DNA from 3 places in the Streptomyces sp. NPDC002958 genome. Region 3 is predicted to be linked to each of the others. Evidence: riboswitches for the same ligand, from Rfam matches in the RefSeq annotation. Region 3 holds a riboswitch; each other region holds the start of a gene.
The links. A riboswitch is a leader RNA that binds a small molecule or an ion and turns the genes downstream of it on or off. The one in region 3 is predicted to bind cobalamin.
Positions count from the first base shown of each region.

Region 1: it holds a riboswitch for cobalamin, as region 3 does, so the genes downstream of both, ACZ3IC_RS06040 (ribonucleoside-diphosphate reductase subunit alpha) here and ACZ3IC_RS27525 (cobalamin biosynthesis protein) in region 3, are expected to answer to the same signal.
Region 2: it holds a riboswitch for cobalamin, as region 3 does, so the genes downstream of both, ACZ3IC_RS23625 (ABC transporter substrate-binding protein) here and ACZ3IC_RS27525 (cobalamin biosynthesis protein) in region 3, are expected to answer to the same signal.

Region 1 covers NZ_JBVHDS010000002.1:567,846-571,110, forward strand. The annotation lists gene ACZ3IC_RS06030 (DUF3311 domain-containing protein) at 1-20, shown strand, start outside; gene mctP (monocarboxylate uptake permease MctP) at 17-1,654, shown strand; adenosylcobalamin-variant (AdoCbl-variant) riboswitch at 1,845-1,947, shown strand; gene ACZ3IC_RS06040 (ribonucleoside-diphosphate reductase subunit alpha) at 2,099-3,265, shown strand, end outside.
Region 2 covers NZ_JBVHDS010000015.1:41,990-45,254, forward strand. The annotation lists gene ACZ3IC_RS23615 (phosphopantetheine-binding protein) at 1-167, shown strand, start outside; gene ACZ3IC_RS23620 (beta-ketoacyl-[acyl-carrier-protein] synthase family protein) at 164-1,387, shown strand; cobalamin riboswitch at 1,464-1,652, shown strand; gene ACZ3IC_RS23625 (ABC transporter substrate-binding protein) at 1,688-2,755, shown strand; gene ACZ3IC_RS23630 (FecCD family ABC transporter permease) at 2,752-3,265, shown strand, end outside.
Region 3 covers NZ_JBVHDS010000022.1:62,876-66,140, reverse strand. The annotation lists gene ACZ3IC_RS27530 (cobyric acid synthase) at 1-983, opposite strand, end outside; gene ACZ3IC_RS27525 (cobalamin biosynthesis protein) at 980-1,993, opposite strand; cobalamin riboswitch at 2,139-2,267, opposite strand; gene ACZ3IC_RS27520 (hypothetical protein) at 2,453-2,674, opposite strand; gene ACZ3IC_RS27515 (inorganic phosphate transporter) at 2,710-3,265, opposite strand, start outside.

The DNA.
Region 1 (3,265 bases), on a different contig from region 3:
AGGGGGGTGCGTCGGCATGAAGGACGGCGTGAACGGCGTCGCGCTCGGCGTCTTCATCTTCTTCTTCCTGGCCGTCACGGTCATGGGCTTCCTGGCGGCGCGCTGGCGTAAGGCCGAGAACGACGCCAGTCTCGACGAATGGGGCCTGGGCGGACGGTCGTTCGGCACCTGGGTCACCTGGTTCCTGCTCGGCGGCGACCTGTACACCGCGTACACCTTCGTCGCCGTTCCCGCGGCGATCTACGCGGCGGGCGCGGCCGGCTTCTTCGCGGTGCCGTACACCATCCTCGTGTACCCGCTGATCTTCACCTTCCTGCCGCGGCTGTGGTCGGTCTCGCACAAACACGGGTACGTGACCACCTCGGACTTCGTCCGCGGGCGCTTCGGCTCGAAGGGTCTTTCACTGGCGGTCGCCGTCACGGGCATCCTCGCCACGATGCCATACATCGCACTCCAACTCGTCGGCATCCAGGCGGTGCTGGACGTGATGGGCGTCGGCGGCGGCGAGAACACCCACTGGTTCGTCAAGGATCTGCCGCTGCTGATCGCGTTCGCGGTACTCGCCGCGTACACCTACTCGTCCGGCCTGCGGGCGCCCGCGCTGATCGCGTTCGTCAAGGACGGACTGATCTACCTGGTCATCGCGGTGGCGATCATCTACATCCCGATCAAGCTCGGCGGCTTCGACGACATCTTCGCCAAGGCCGGCGAGGCGTTTTCGCAGAAGAACCCGGCCACCGGCGCGCCACGCGGCGCGCTCGCACCGGGTGAGGCCGGCCAATGGGGTTACGCCACACTGGCGTTGGGTTCGGCGCTGGCGCTCTTCATGTATCCGCACTCGATCACCGCGACACTCTCCAGCCGCAGCCGCGATGTGATCCGGCGCAACACCACGATCCTGCCGCTGTACTCGCTGATGCTGGGCCTGCTGGCGCTGCTCGGCTTCATGGCGATCGCCGCCGGAATCAAGGTGGACAACGGGCAGTTGGCCATCCCCCAGCTGTTCGAGAACATGTTCCCGGACTGGTTCGCGGGCGTCGCGTTCGCCGCCATCGGCATCGGCGCGCTGGTGCCCGCCGCGATCATGTCGATCGCCGCGGCGAACCTCTTCACCCGCAACATCTACAAGGACTTCCTCAAGCCGGACGCGACCCCGGCGCAGGAGACCAGGGTCTCCAAGCTGGTGTCGCTGCTGGTGAAGGTCGGCGCGCTCGCCTTCGTCCTCACCATGGACAAGACGGTCGCGATCAACTTCCAGCTGCTCGGCGGGATCTGGATTCTCCAGACGCTGCCGGCCCTCATCGGCGGGCTGTTCACCCGCTGGTTCCACCGCTGGGCGCTGCTCGCGGGCTGGGCGGTCGGCATGGTGTACGGGACGGTGGCCGCGTACGGGGTCGCCAGCCCGACCCAGGCGCACTTCGGCGGGTCGTCCAAGGAGATCCCGGGCATCGGCGAAATCGGCTACATCGGTCTCACGGCGCTCGTGCTGAACGCGGTGGTGACGGTGGTGCTCACCTTCGTCCTGAACGCCGTGAAGGCACCCGCCGGGATCGACGAGACCTCCCCGGCCGACTACACGGCCGACGCGGGCGACCCGGACGTCCGGGTGGAGCTCCCGTCGGCCACGGCCGGGGCACCGGGCGGCGGCCACTGACGGCCGCACCGACGCCGGCCGACGGCCCGTCGAGCCCCCTTCAGCGGGGCGCGGCGGGCCGTCCGTGCGATCGGGCCCAACGGTCCGGGAGAGGGCCGTACGGCTTGCTCTGCGGGCCCGACTTGGGCTGTGCGACACAACATGTGGGGGCTGTCTCATCCGACGGCCCCCACATGTATGCTCATGCTCGCTGTCGCCGCAGGGAAATCCGGTGCGAATCCGGAACTGTCCCGCAACGGTGTATTCGGTGCGCTTTTGCGCACCATCGACTCAGTCCGAGGACCTGCCGACAGCGCATCCGGCTCGACCGAACCGGATGCCAGACGTCCGGGCCTCGCGGATGGGCCGGTGGACGCCGTACGGAGTGCTGCCCCGACGCGGGCCCGCCTCTGCCCGGCTGCCCCGTTCCCCGCCGGCCCCGAGCCGAGCGAGGGAGAGCACCACGTGACCATCGCGCCAGCCGATCCGGCTTCAGTCGCCGTGTCCGAAGCGGCCGAGTCCGAGGGAACCGCACACGACGGACCGGGGACCGCACTGCTGCGGACCCTGACCGACCTCACCGTCGATCTGCCCGACACCGACCCCGGTCGCGTCGCCGCCGCCGCGCTGCGCGGCCGCAACGCCCGGTCGGACGAGGCCGAGCTGCGCTCGCTGGCCACCGAGGCCGCCGCGGGGCTCATCTCCGAGGACCCCGCGTACTCCCGGCTCGCGGCCAGGCTCCTGACCCGCACCATCGCGGACGAGGCGGCCGGTCAGGGCGCGGTCTCCTTCTCCGCCTCGGTCGCCGTCGGGCACCGCGAGGGCCTGATCGCGGACCGTACCGCCGAGTTCGTCGCGCTGCACGCGGCCACTCTCGACGCGCTGGTGGAGCGTTCACTCGCCGACGGCGCCGACGACCGCTTCGGCTACTTCGGGCTGCGGACCCTGCACAGCCGCTATCTGCTGCGCCACCCGCACACCCGCCAGGTCATCGAAACGCCCCAGCACTTCATGCTGCGCGTCGCGGCCGGTCTCGCCGAGGACGATTCGCAGCGCGCCCTGGACGAAGTCGCCGCTCTGTACGGGCTGATGAGCCGGCTCGACTATCTGCCGTCCTCGCCGACCCTGTTCAACTCCGGTACCCGGCACCCGCAGATGTCCTCCTGCTATCTGCTGGACTCCCCGCTCGACGAGCTCGACTCGATCTACGACCGATACCACCAGGTGGCGCGGCTCTCGAAGCACGCGGGCGGCATCGGTCTCTCGTACTCCCGCATCCGCGCCCGCGGTTCGCTGATCCGCGGCACCAACGGGCACTCCAACGGCATCGTGCCGTTCCTGAAGACGCTCGACGCCTCCGTCGCCGCGGTCAACCAGGGGGGCCGCCGCAAGGGCGCCGCCGCCGTCTACCTGGAGACCTGGCACGCGGACATCGAGGAGTTCCTGGAGCTGCGCGACAACACGGGTGAGGACCAGCGGCGTACGCACAACCTCAACCTGGCGCACTGGATCCCGGACGAGTTCATGCGCCGGGTCGACGCGGACCGCGACTGGTCGCTGTTCTCGCCTGCCGATGTGCCCGAGCTCGTCGACCTGTGGGGAGACGAGTTCGACGCCGCGTACCGGGCCGCC
Region 2 (3,265 bases), on a different contig from region 3:
CCGTTGCCGAGTTCGCCGTCCTCGTCAGGGAGACGGTGGGCGGCGACGGGGGCTTCGACAAGCTCCCCAAGGACGCCACCCTGGCCGACATCACGCGGTTCATCGACGTGACAGCCGGCAGAGGGGCACTGGTGGGCGGCGAGGCACCGATGAGCAACGCCCGATGAACGAGCGAGCCATCGCCGTCACCGGCCTGGGAATGATCACCCCGGTCGGCAACGACACCGAATCCACCTGGAAGGGTGTGTGCGCCGGAGTCTCGCCGGCCCGCACCGTCGCGGAGCTCGAAGGATGCGCGATCGACTTCGCCTGCATGGTCGACGGAATCGACCTGGACGCGGCGATCGGCGGCCGTACGTCCTTCCGGATGGGGAAGTACGTCAAGTTCGCCGTTCTCGCCGCCCGGGAGGCGGTCGCCGACGCCGGGCTCGAACCGGGGCAGTGGGACGGCAGCCGGGTCGCGGTGGTCGTCGGCACCAGCAGCGGAGGTTCCGCCTCGCTGACCGAGCAGGCCGTCGTGCTCGACCGGCTCGGACCGGATGCCACCTCACCGTCGGGCATTCTGCTCACCATTCCGAACATGCCCGCGGCCGAGATCGCCATCCAGCTGCGGGCCACCGGTCCCAGTCTGGCGCCGTGCACCGCCTGTTCGTCCGGTGTCACCGCGCTGTCCGTCGCCCGCGATCTGCTGGTCACCGGGCAGTGCGACATCGCGATCGCCGGAGCCACCGAGTCGATCGTGTACCCGGTCGCCATGGCCGGGTTCGCCAGGTCCGGAGCCGGGGCCCGGACGGACGGCGACCCGGCCCTGCTGTGCCGGCCCTTCGCGGCCGACCGTGCCGGGCTGGTCATGGGCGAGGGCGCCGCCGTCATGGTGCTGGAACGGGCGGACGCCGCCGCAGCCCGGGGCGCCGTGCCACGGGCCCTGCTCGCGGGCACCGGCGCCACCACCGACGCCCACCACCCCACCAGCCCGCACCCGTCCGGCGCGGTCGCCCAGGCAGCGGTCGAGGCCGCACTGCGCGACGCGGGCTGGGCGGCCGAGGACGTCGAGCACGTCAACGCACACGGCACGGCGACACCGAGCAACGACGCCACCGAGGCCGCCCTCATCGGCCGGGTATACCCGCACCGGCCGCCCGTCACCGCCCCGAAGGGCGTACTGGGGCACTGCATGGGGGCGGCCGGAGCGATCGAGGCAGGGCTGACCGTCCTGACGCTCCAACGCGGAGTCGTACCGCCGATCGCGAACCTGGACGCCCCGGCGCCCGAGTTCGACATCAACTGCGTGACCGGGCAACCGCTGCGGAAGCCCATCCGGCGCGCCGTCAGCCACTCCTTCGGCTTCGGCGGACACAACGCCGTGATCGCTCTTCAGCGTCCGTAGGCATCAGGCAGGTGGTGCGACGGGACACAGCCCGGCGTACCACCGGCCCACCGCCCGCGAGCTGCGCAGAGGCTCGTGATAGCTTGCCGGAGCCAGTCGAACTCCACGTAGGGGTCAGGGAATCCGGTGAGAATCCGGAACTGACGCGCAGCGGTGAGGGGGACGGGCGGGGCCACGGCCACTGGGACCACCCTCGGGTGTCCTGGGAAGGCGTCCCGTCCGTAGGAACCCGAGTCCGAAGACCTGCTGGCACCTGCGACCCGGTACCGGGCGCAGGAATTCGTACAGCGGGCTCCGCGCATGAGCCCAGAGACGCAGAGGGACTTTGTGCCGTCCATAGCCAGCCCCGTCCGCACCATGGCCCTGTTCTCGGCGGGACTCGTTTTGCTGACCGCTTGCGGGGGCGGAACGAACAGATCCGCCGCGAAGTCCGGCCCCGCCGACGGATACCCGGTCACGCTGAAGAACTGCGGACGCACCGTCACCGTCGAAGCCGCACCGCACCACGCCGTCTCGGTCGACCAGGGATCGACGGAGATCCTCCTCTCCCTCGGCCTCGCCGACCGGATGGCCGCCACCTCGACCTGGACCGACCCGGTGATGAAGGGCCTGGAGAAGGCCAACGCCGAGGTGCCCAGGATCGCGGACAACCGGCCGTCGTCGGAAAAGGTCCTCGACCAGGAACCCGACTTCATCAGCGCGTCGTTCGAGTCGACACTCGCCAAGGGCGGCGTCGCACCCCGCGAACAGTTCGAGGAACTCGGCGTCCCCACCTATGTCTCGCCCGCCGACTGCACCGGCAAGGACAACAGCGGCGGCGGCGACGGGGCCCGCACGGCGCCACTGACCATGGACAGCGTCTACGGCGAAGTGCGCGACCTGGCCAGGGTGTTCGGTGTGCAAAAACGCGGCGAGACGCTCGTGGCGCAGCTGCGGGCCCGGGTGAAGAAGGCGACCGAGGGCGTCGACGCCTCTGATGCCACCCTCCTCTACTGGTTCTCCGACTCAAACGCCCCGTACCTGGCCGGCTGCTGCGGAGCACCCGGCATCATCACCAGGGAACTCGGCGCGAAGAACGTCTTCGACGACACCCATGAGGAATGGCCCCAGATCAGCTGGGAAACCGTCGCCGACCGCAACCCCGACGTCCTGGTCATCGGCGATTTGACCCGTAAGGCACAGACCGCCGAGAGCGCCGCGAAGAAGATCGAGTTCCTGGAGTCCAACCCCGTCACGAAGAACATGGACGCTGTCAGGCACAAGCGGTACGTCCTGCTGAGCGGCCAGGCCATGAACCCGTCCATCCGGACGGTCGAGGGTGTGGAACGCGTCGCCGCCGGGCTGCGCACGTTCGGTCTCACGGGGTGACGGACACCGAACGGGCCACGGCCGTGGACGTACCGCGGGCCTCCGAGGCGTCCGCGCGCCGTGGGAAGGGGGTGCGGAAGCTGCGCGGCGGGGCCCTGTGGCTCTGCGGCATCGCGCTGCTCGTGCTGTCCGTCGCGGTCGCCGTCACCGTCGGCCCCGCCCGGATCTCCGTGGCCGACGTCTGGTCCACAGTCGCCTCCCACCTCGGCTGGGGCCGGTCACGGCTCACCCCGATCCGGGACGGCATCATCTGGAACCTGCGTATGCCGCGCACCCTGTTCGCCGCGGTGTGCGGTGCCGGGCTCGCGGTGTGCGGCACCGTCATGCAGTCCCTGCTCCGCAACCCGCTCGCCGACCCGTTCGTCCTCGGTGTCTCCTCCGGCGCGTCCACCGGCGCGGTCGTGGTCGTCGTCCTCGGGGTCGGCGGGGGAGCGGTCTCGATCTCGACCGGCGCGTTCATCGGCGCACTGTGCTCGTTCGCCCTCGTCCTGCTGCTGAGTCACACCCTGG
Region 3 (3,265 bases):
CCGCGCTCGCGCAGCCAGGCCAGCGCCTTCACGGTGCCGCGGGTGCCCGGCACGATGACGAGGTCGGCGTCGGTCAGCTCCTGCGCACGGTCCACGAACCGGACGACGACGCCGGGTTCGGCGGCCAGCGCGTCCACATCGGTGAAGTTCGACATCAGGGGCACGGCGCACACCGCGACGCGCAGCACGTCCTCGCCGTGTGGCGGCGCGACGACCGATTCGTGTACGGCTCCGCGCAGCGTTGTGCTGTCCTTGAAAGCGGGCCGCAGACCGTCCTCCTCGTCGATGCCGAGGCCGTGGGCGAAGGGCAGCACTCCGTACGTCTGCCGTCCGGTGATCCCGCGCAGCATCTCCAGGCCGGGCTCCAGCAGCGACACATCGCCGCGGAACTTGTTGACGAGGTAGCCCGCGATCAGCGACTGGTCCTCGGCGTCGAGCAGCGCCGTCGTACCGAAGAACGAGGCGAAGACCCCACCGCGGTCGATGTCGCCGACGACCACCACCGGGAAGCGTGCCGCCCGCGCGATGCCCATGTTCACGATGTCCGTGCGTCGCAGATTGATCTCGGCCGGACTGCCCGCCCCCTCGCAGATCACCGCGTCATACGTGCCCCGAAGCTGCTCCAGACAGTCCACGACCGTGCCGAGGAGTGCTTCCTGCCTGCCCCCGTGGTAGCCGCGCGCGCTCATCTCGCCCACCGGTCTTCCCATCAGGACGACCTGACTGGAGCGGTCGCCGCCGGGTTTGAGCAGGACCGGGTTCATCAGCGCGGTCGGCTCCACCCGGGCGGCCTGGGCCTGCATGGCCTGGGCGCGCCCGATCTCGGCGCCCTCACGGGTGACGAACGAGTTCAGCGACATGTTCTGCGCCTTGAAGGGCGCCACCTTCACGCCCCGGCGTACGAGCCAGCGGCAGATGCCTGCCGTGACAACGCTCTTGCCCGCGTCCGAGGTGGTTCCGGCGACCAGCAGTCCGCCGCTCATGTCCGTCTCCGTCCTGCGATCAGACGTCTCGTGGTCCGACGTTCTGCGCTTCGATGTCCTGCGATCCGTCGTGCGGCGAGGCTCGTGCCCAGCCGTCCCGCCACACACACGCCGAGGGCCAGCGCGCTCACCCGGCGCGACAGCCGTACCGCGCGTTCGATGTCCTCGGTCTCCACCGCCCGGCCCGTCTCTCCGTTGAGGACCGGGCGGTGCTCGACCCGGCCGCCGTATGCCAGGGTTCCGCCGAGCCGTACGCCGAGCGCACCCGCGAACGAGGCCTCCACCGGGCCCGCGTTGGGGCTCGGATGCCCGGCCGCGTCGGCCCGCCAGGCCCGTACCGCTCCACGTGGCCGCCCCCCGGCGGTCACGGCGAGCAGGGCTGTGAGCCGGGCACCGGGCCAGCCCGCGAGGTCGTCGAGGCGGGCCGAGGCCCAGCCGTAGCGCCGGTGGCGGGGCGACTTGTGGCCGACCATGGCGTCAAGGGTGTTGGCGGCCCGGAAGCCGACGAGCCCGGGCACACCGGCCAGCGCGCCCCACACCAGGGCGCCGACCACGGCGTCCGAGGTGTTCTCGGCCACGGATTCCACCACGGCGCGGGCGATCTGCGGTCCGTCCAGGGAGTGCGGGTCGCGTCCGCACAGATGCGGCAGCCGCTCGCGGGCCAGCTCGATGTCACCGGCGGCCAGGGCACCGCCGATGGCCCGGGCCTCACGCCCCAGGGATGTACCGCCGACGACGGACCAGGTGGCGGCGGCGGTCAGCGCGACCGAGGCGGCGGGGTGGCTGCGTACGGCACGGGTGATCAGCGCGGCACCACCCGCGGCGCCTCCGGCGCAGACGAGGGTGTGCAGCGCGCCCCACCCGCGATGGTCGCGCCACAGACGGTGCTCGACGCCCGCTGCGGCCCGCCCGAAGGCAGCGACCGGATGCCCCCTGCGGGGGTCACCGAGCAGCAGATCGCCGATCAGACCGGCCGTGGCGCCGTACGCGAAAATGCGATCGGCACGCACGGCTCAACCGGCCGTTACGCCTCGAAGTACCTTCGTACAGGCGGCTCTCGTCGAGAGCGCCACAGCAACGGACGCACGGCAGCCAGGCATGGCGATATGTCCTCACTCAGGGTCCGCGCCCTGGTTCGACGTGACCGGCGACGAGAGTCTCCTGGCTCCCGGATCCGCAGTTCCCCCGGCCTTCCAGCCCGCTCGCGCGTGCCGTGACTTCCGGTGTGGGGGACTGCTCCCCGGTGACAGTGGCGGGACCGCGCCGGATTCGCACCGGCTTCCTCTGCTGTCGCCGTAATTGGCTCCGGCAGTCCACCACGCTCTGCGAACCTCCGTCAACTCGCCGTTGACCTGCGACGGGGCAGTGTGCTGAGGCCCACATCTGCCCGGGTACGCCACCGGCTCCACCACAGCGGGCCGGACACACGAGGTGTGTCCGGCCCGACGGGGGAGTGGGTGGCGGGGTGCTCAGGCGACGATCAGATAGATGCCGTACACGACCGCCGCGGCGCACAGCGCGAAGCAGACGTACCCGCCGGCGCGGGCCAGCAGCAGCGAGCCGCCCTGCGTCGCCGGTTCGGGCTGCTTGGAGAGACCGACGATGCCCAGGGTGAAGAGACCCACCAGCGCGACGGTGACGACGAGGGAGACGCCGAAGACGGAGCCGAGGGCTGCCCAGTCGATGTTCATGCTGAATCCTTAGACGGCCTGCCTGGACGGCTGGGCTAGACGGAGGCGGTTCGCGCCGGGTCCTGGGTGGTTTCGGCCGGGGCCGGAATGGTGGTCTTGAAGTCCTGGGCCGCGGTGGGCGGCGGGCTGACGGCGGCGACGGCCGTGGTGACGACGCCCGCGGGCTCGGCTTCGCCGTGCGTCGGCGCGACATCGTCGTGGCCGACCGGCTTGCGGCGCGACACCAACCAAATCGAACCGGAGCCCACGACCAACAGTGCCGCGGCGACGACGACACCCCAGGTGCCCTGCTCGGTGAGGAGTTCCGCGCCCGCGCCGATCAGGGCCGCGGCCGGCAGGGTCAGACCCCAGGCGACGAACATCCGGGTGGCGGTGGACCAGCGGACCACGCCGCCCTGGCGGCCGAGGCCCGCGCCCATCACGGCGCCGGAGCAGGCCTGGGTGGTGGAGAGGGAGAAGCCGAGGTGCGAGGAGGCCAGGATGACCGTGGCCGCACTGGTCTGGGCGGCGAAGCCCTGCGGCGGCTTGAGGTCGGTGAGGCCGCTGCCCATGGTGCGGATGATGCGCCAGCCGCCCAGGTAGGTGCCGAGC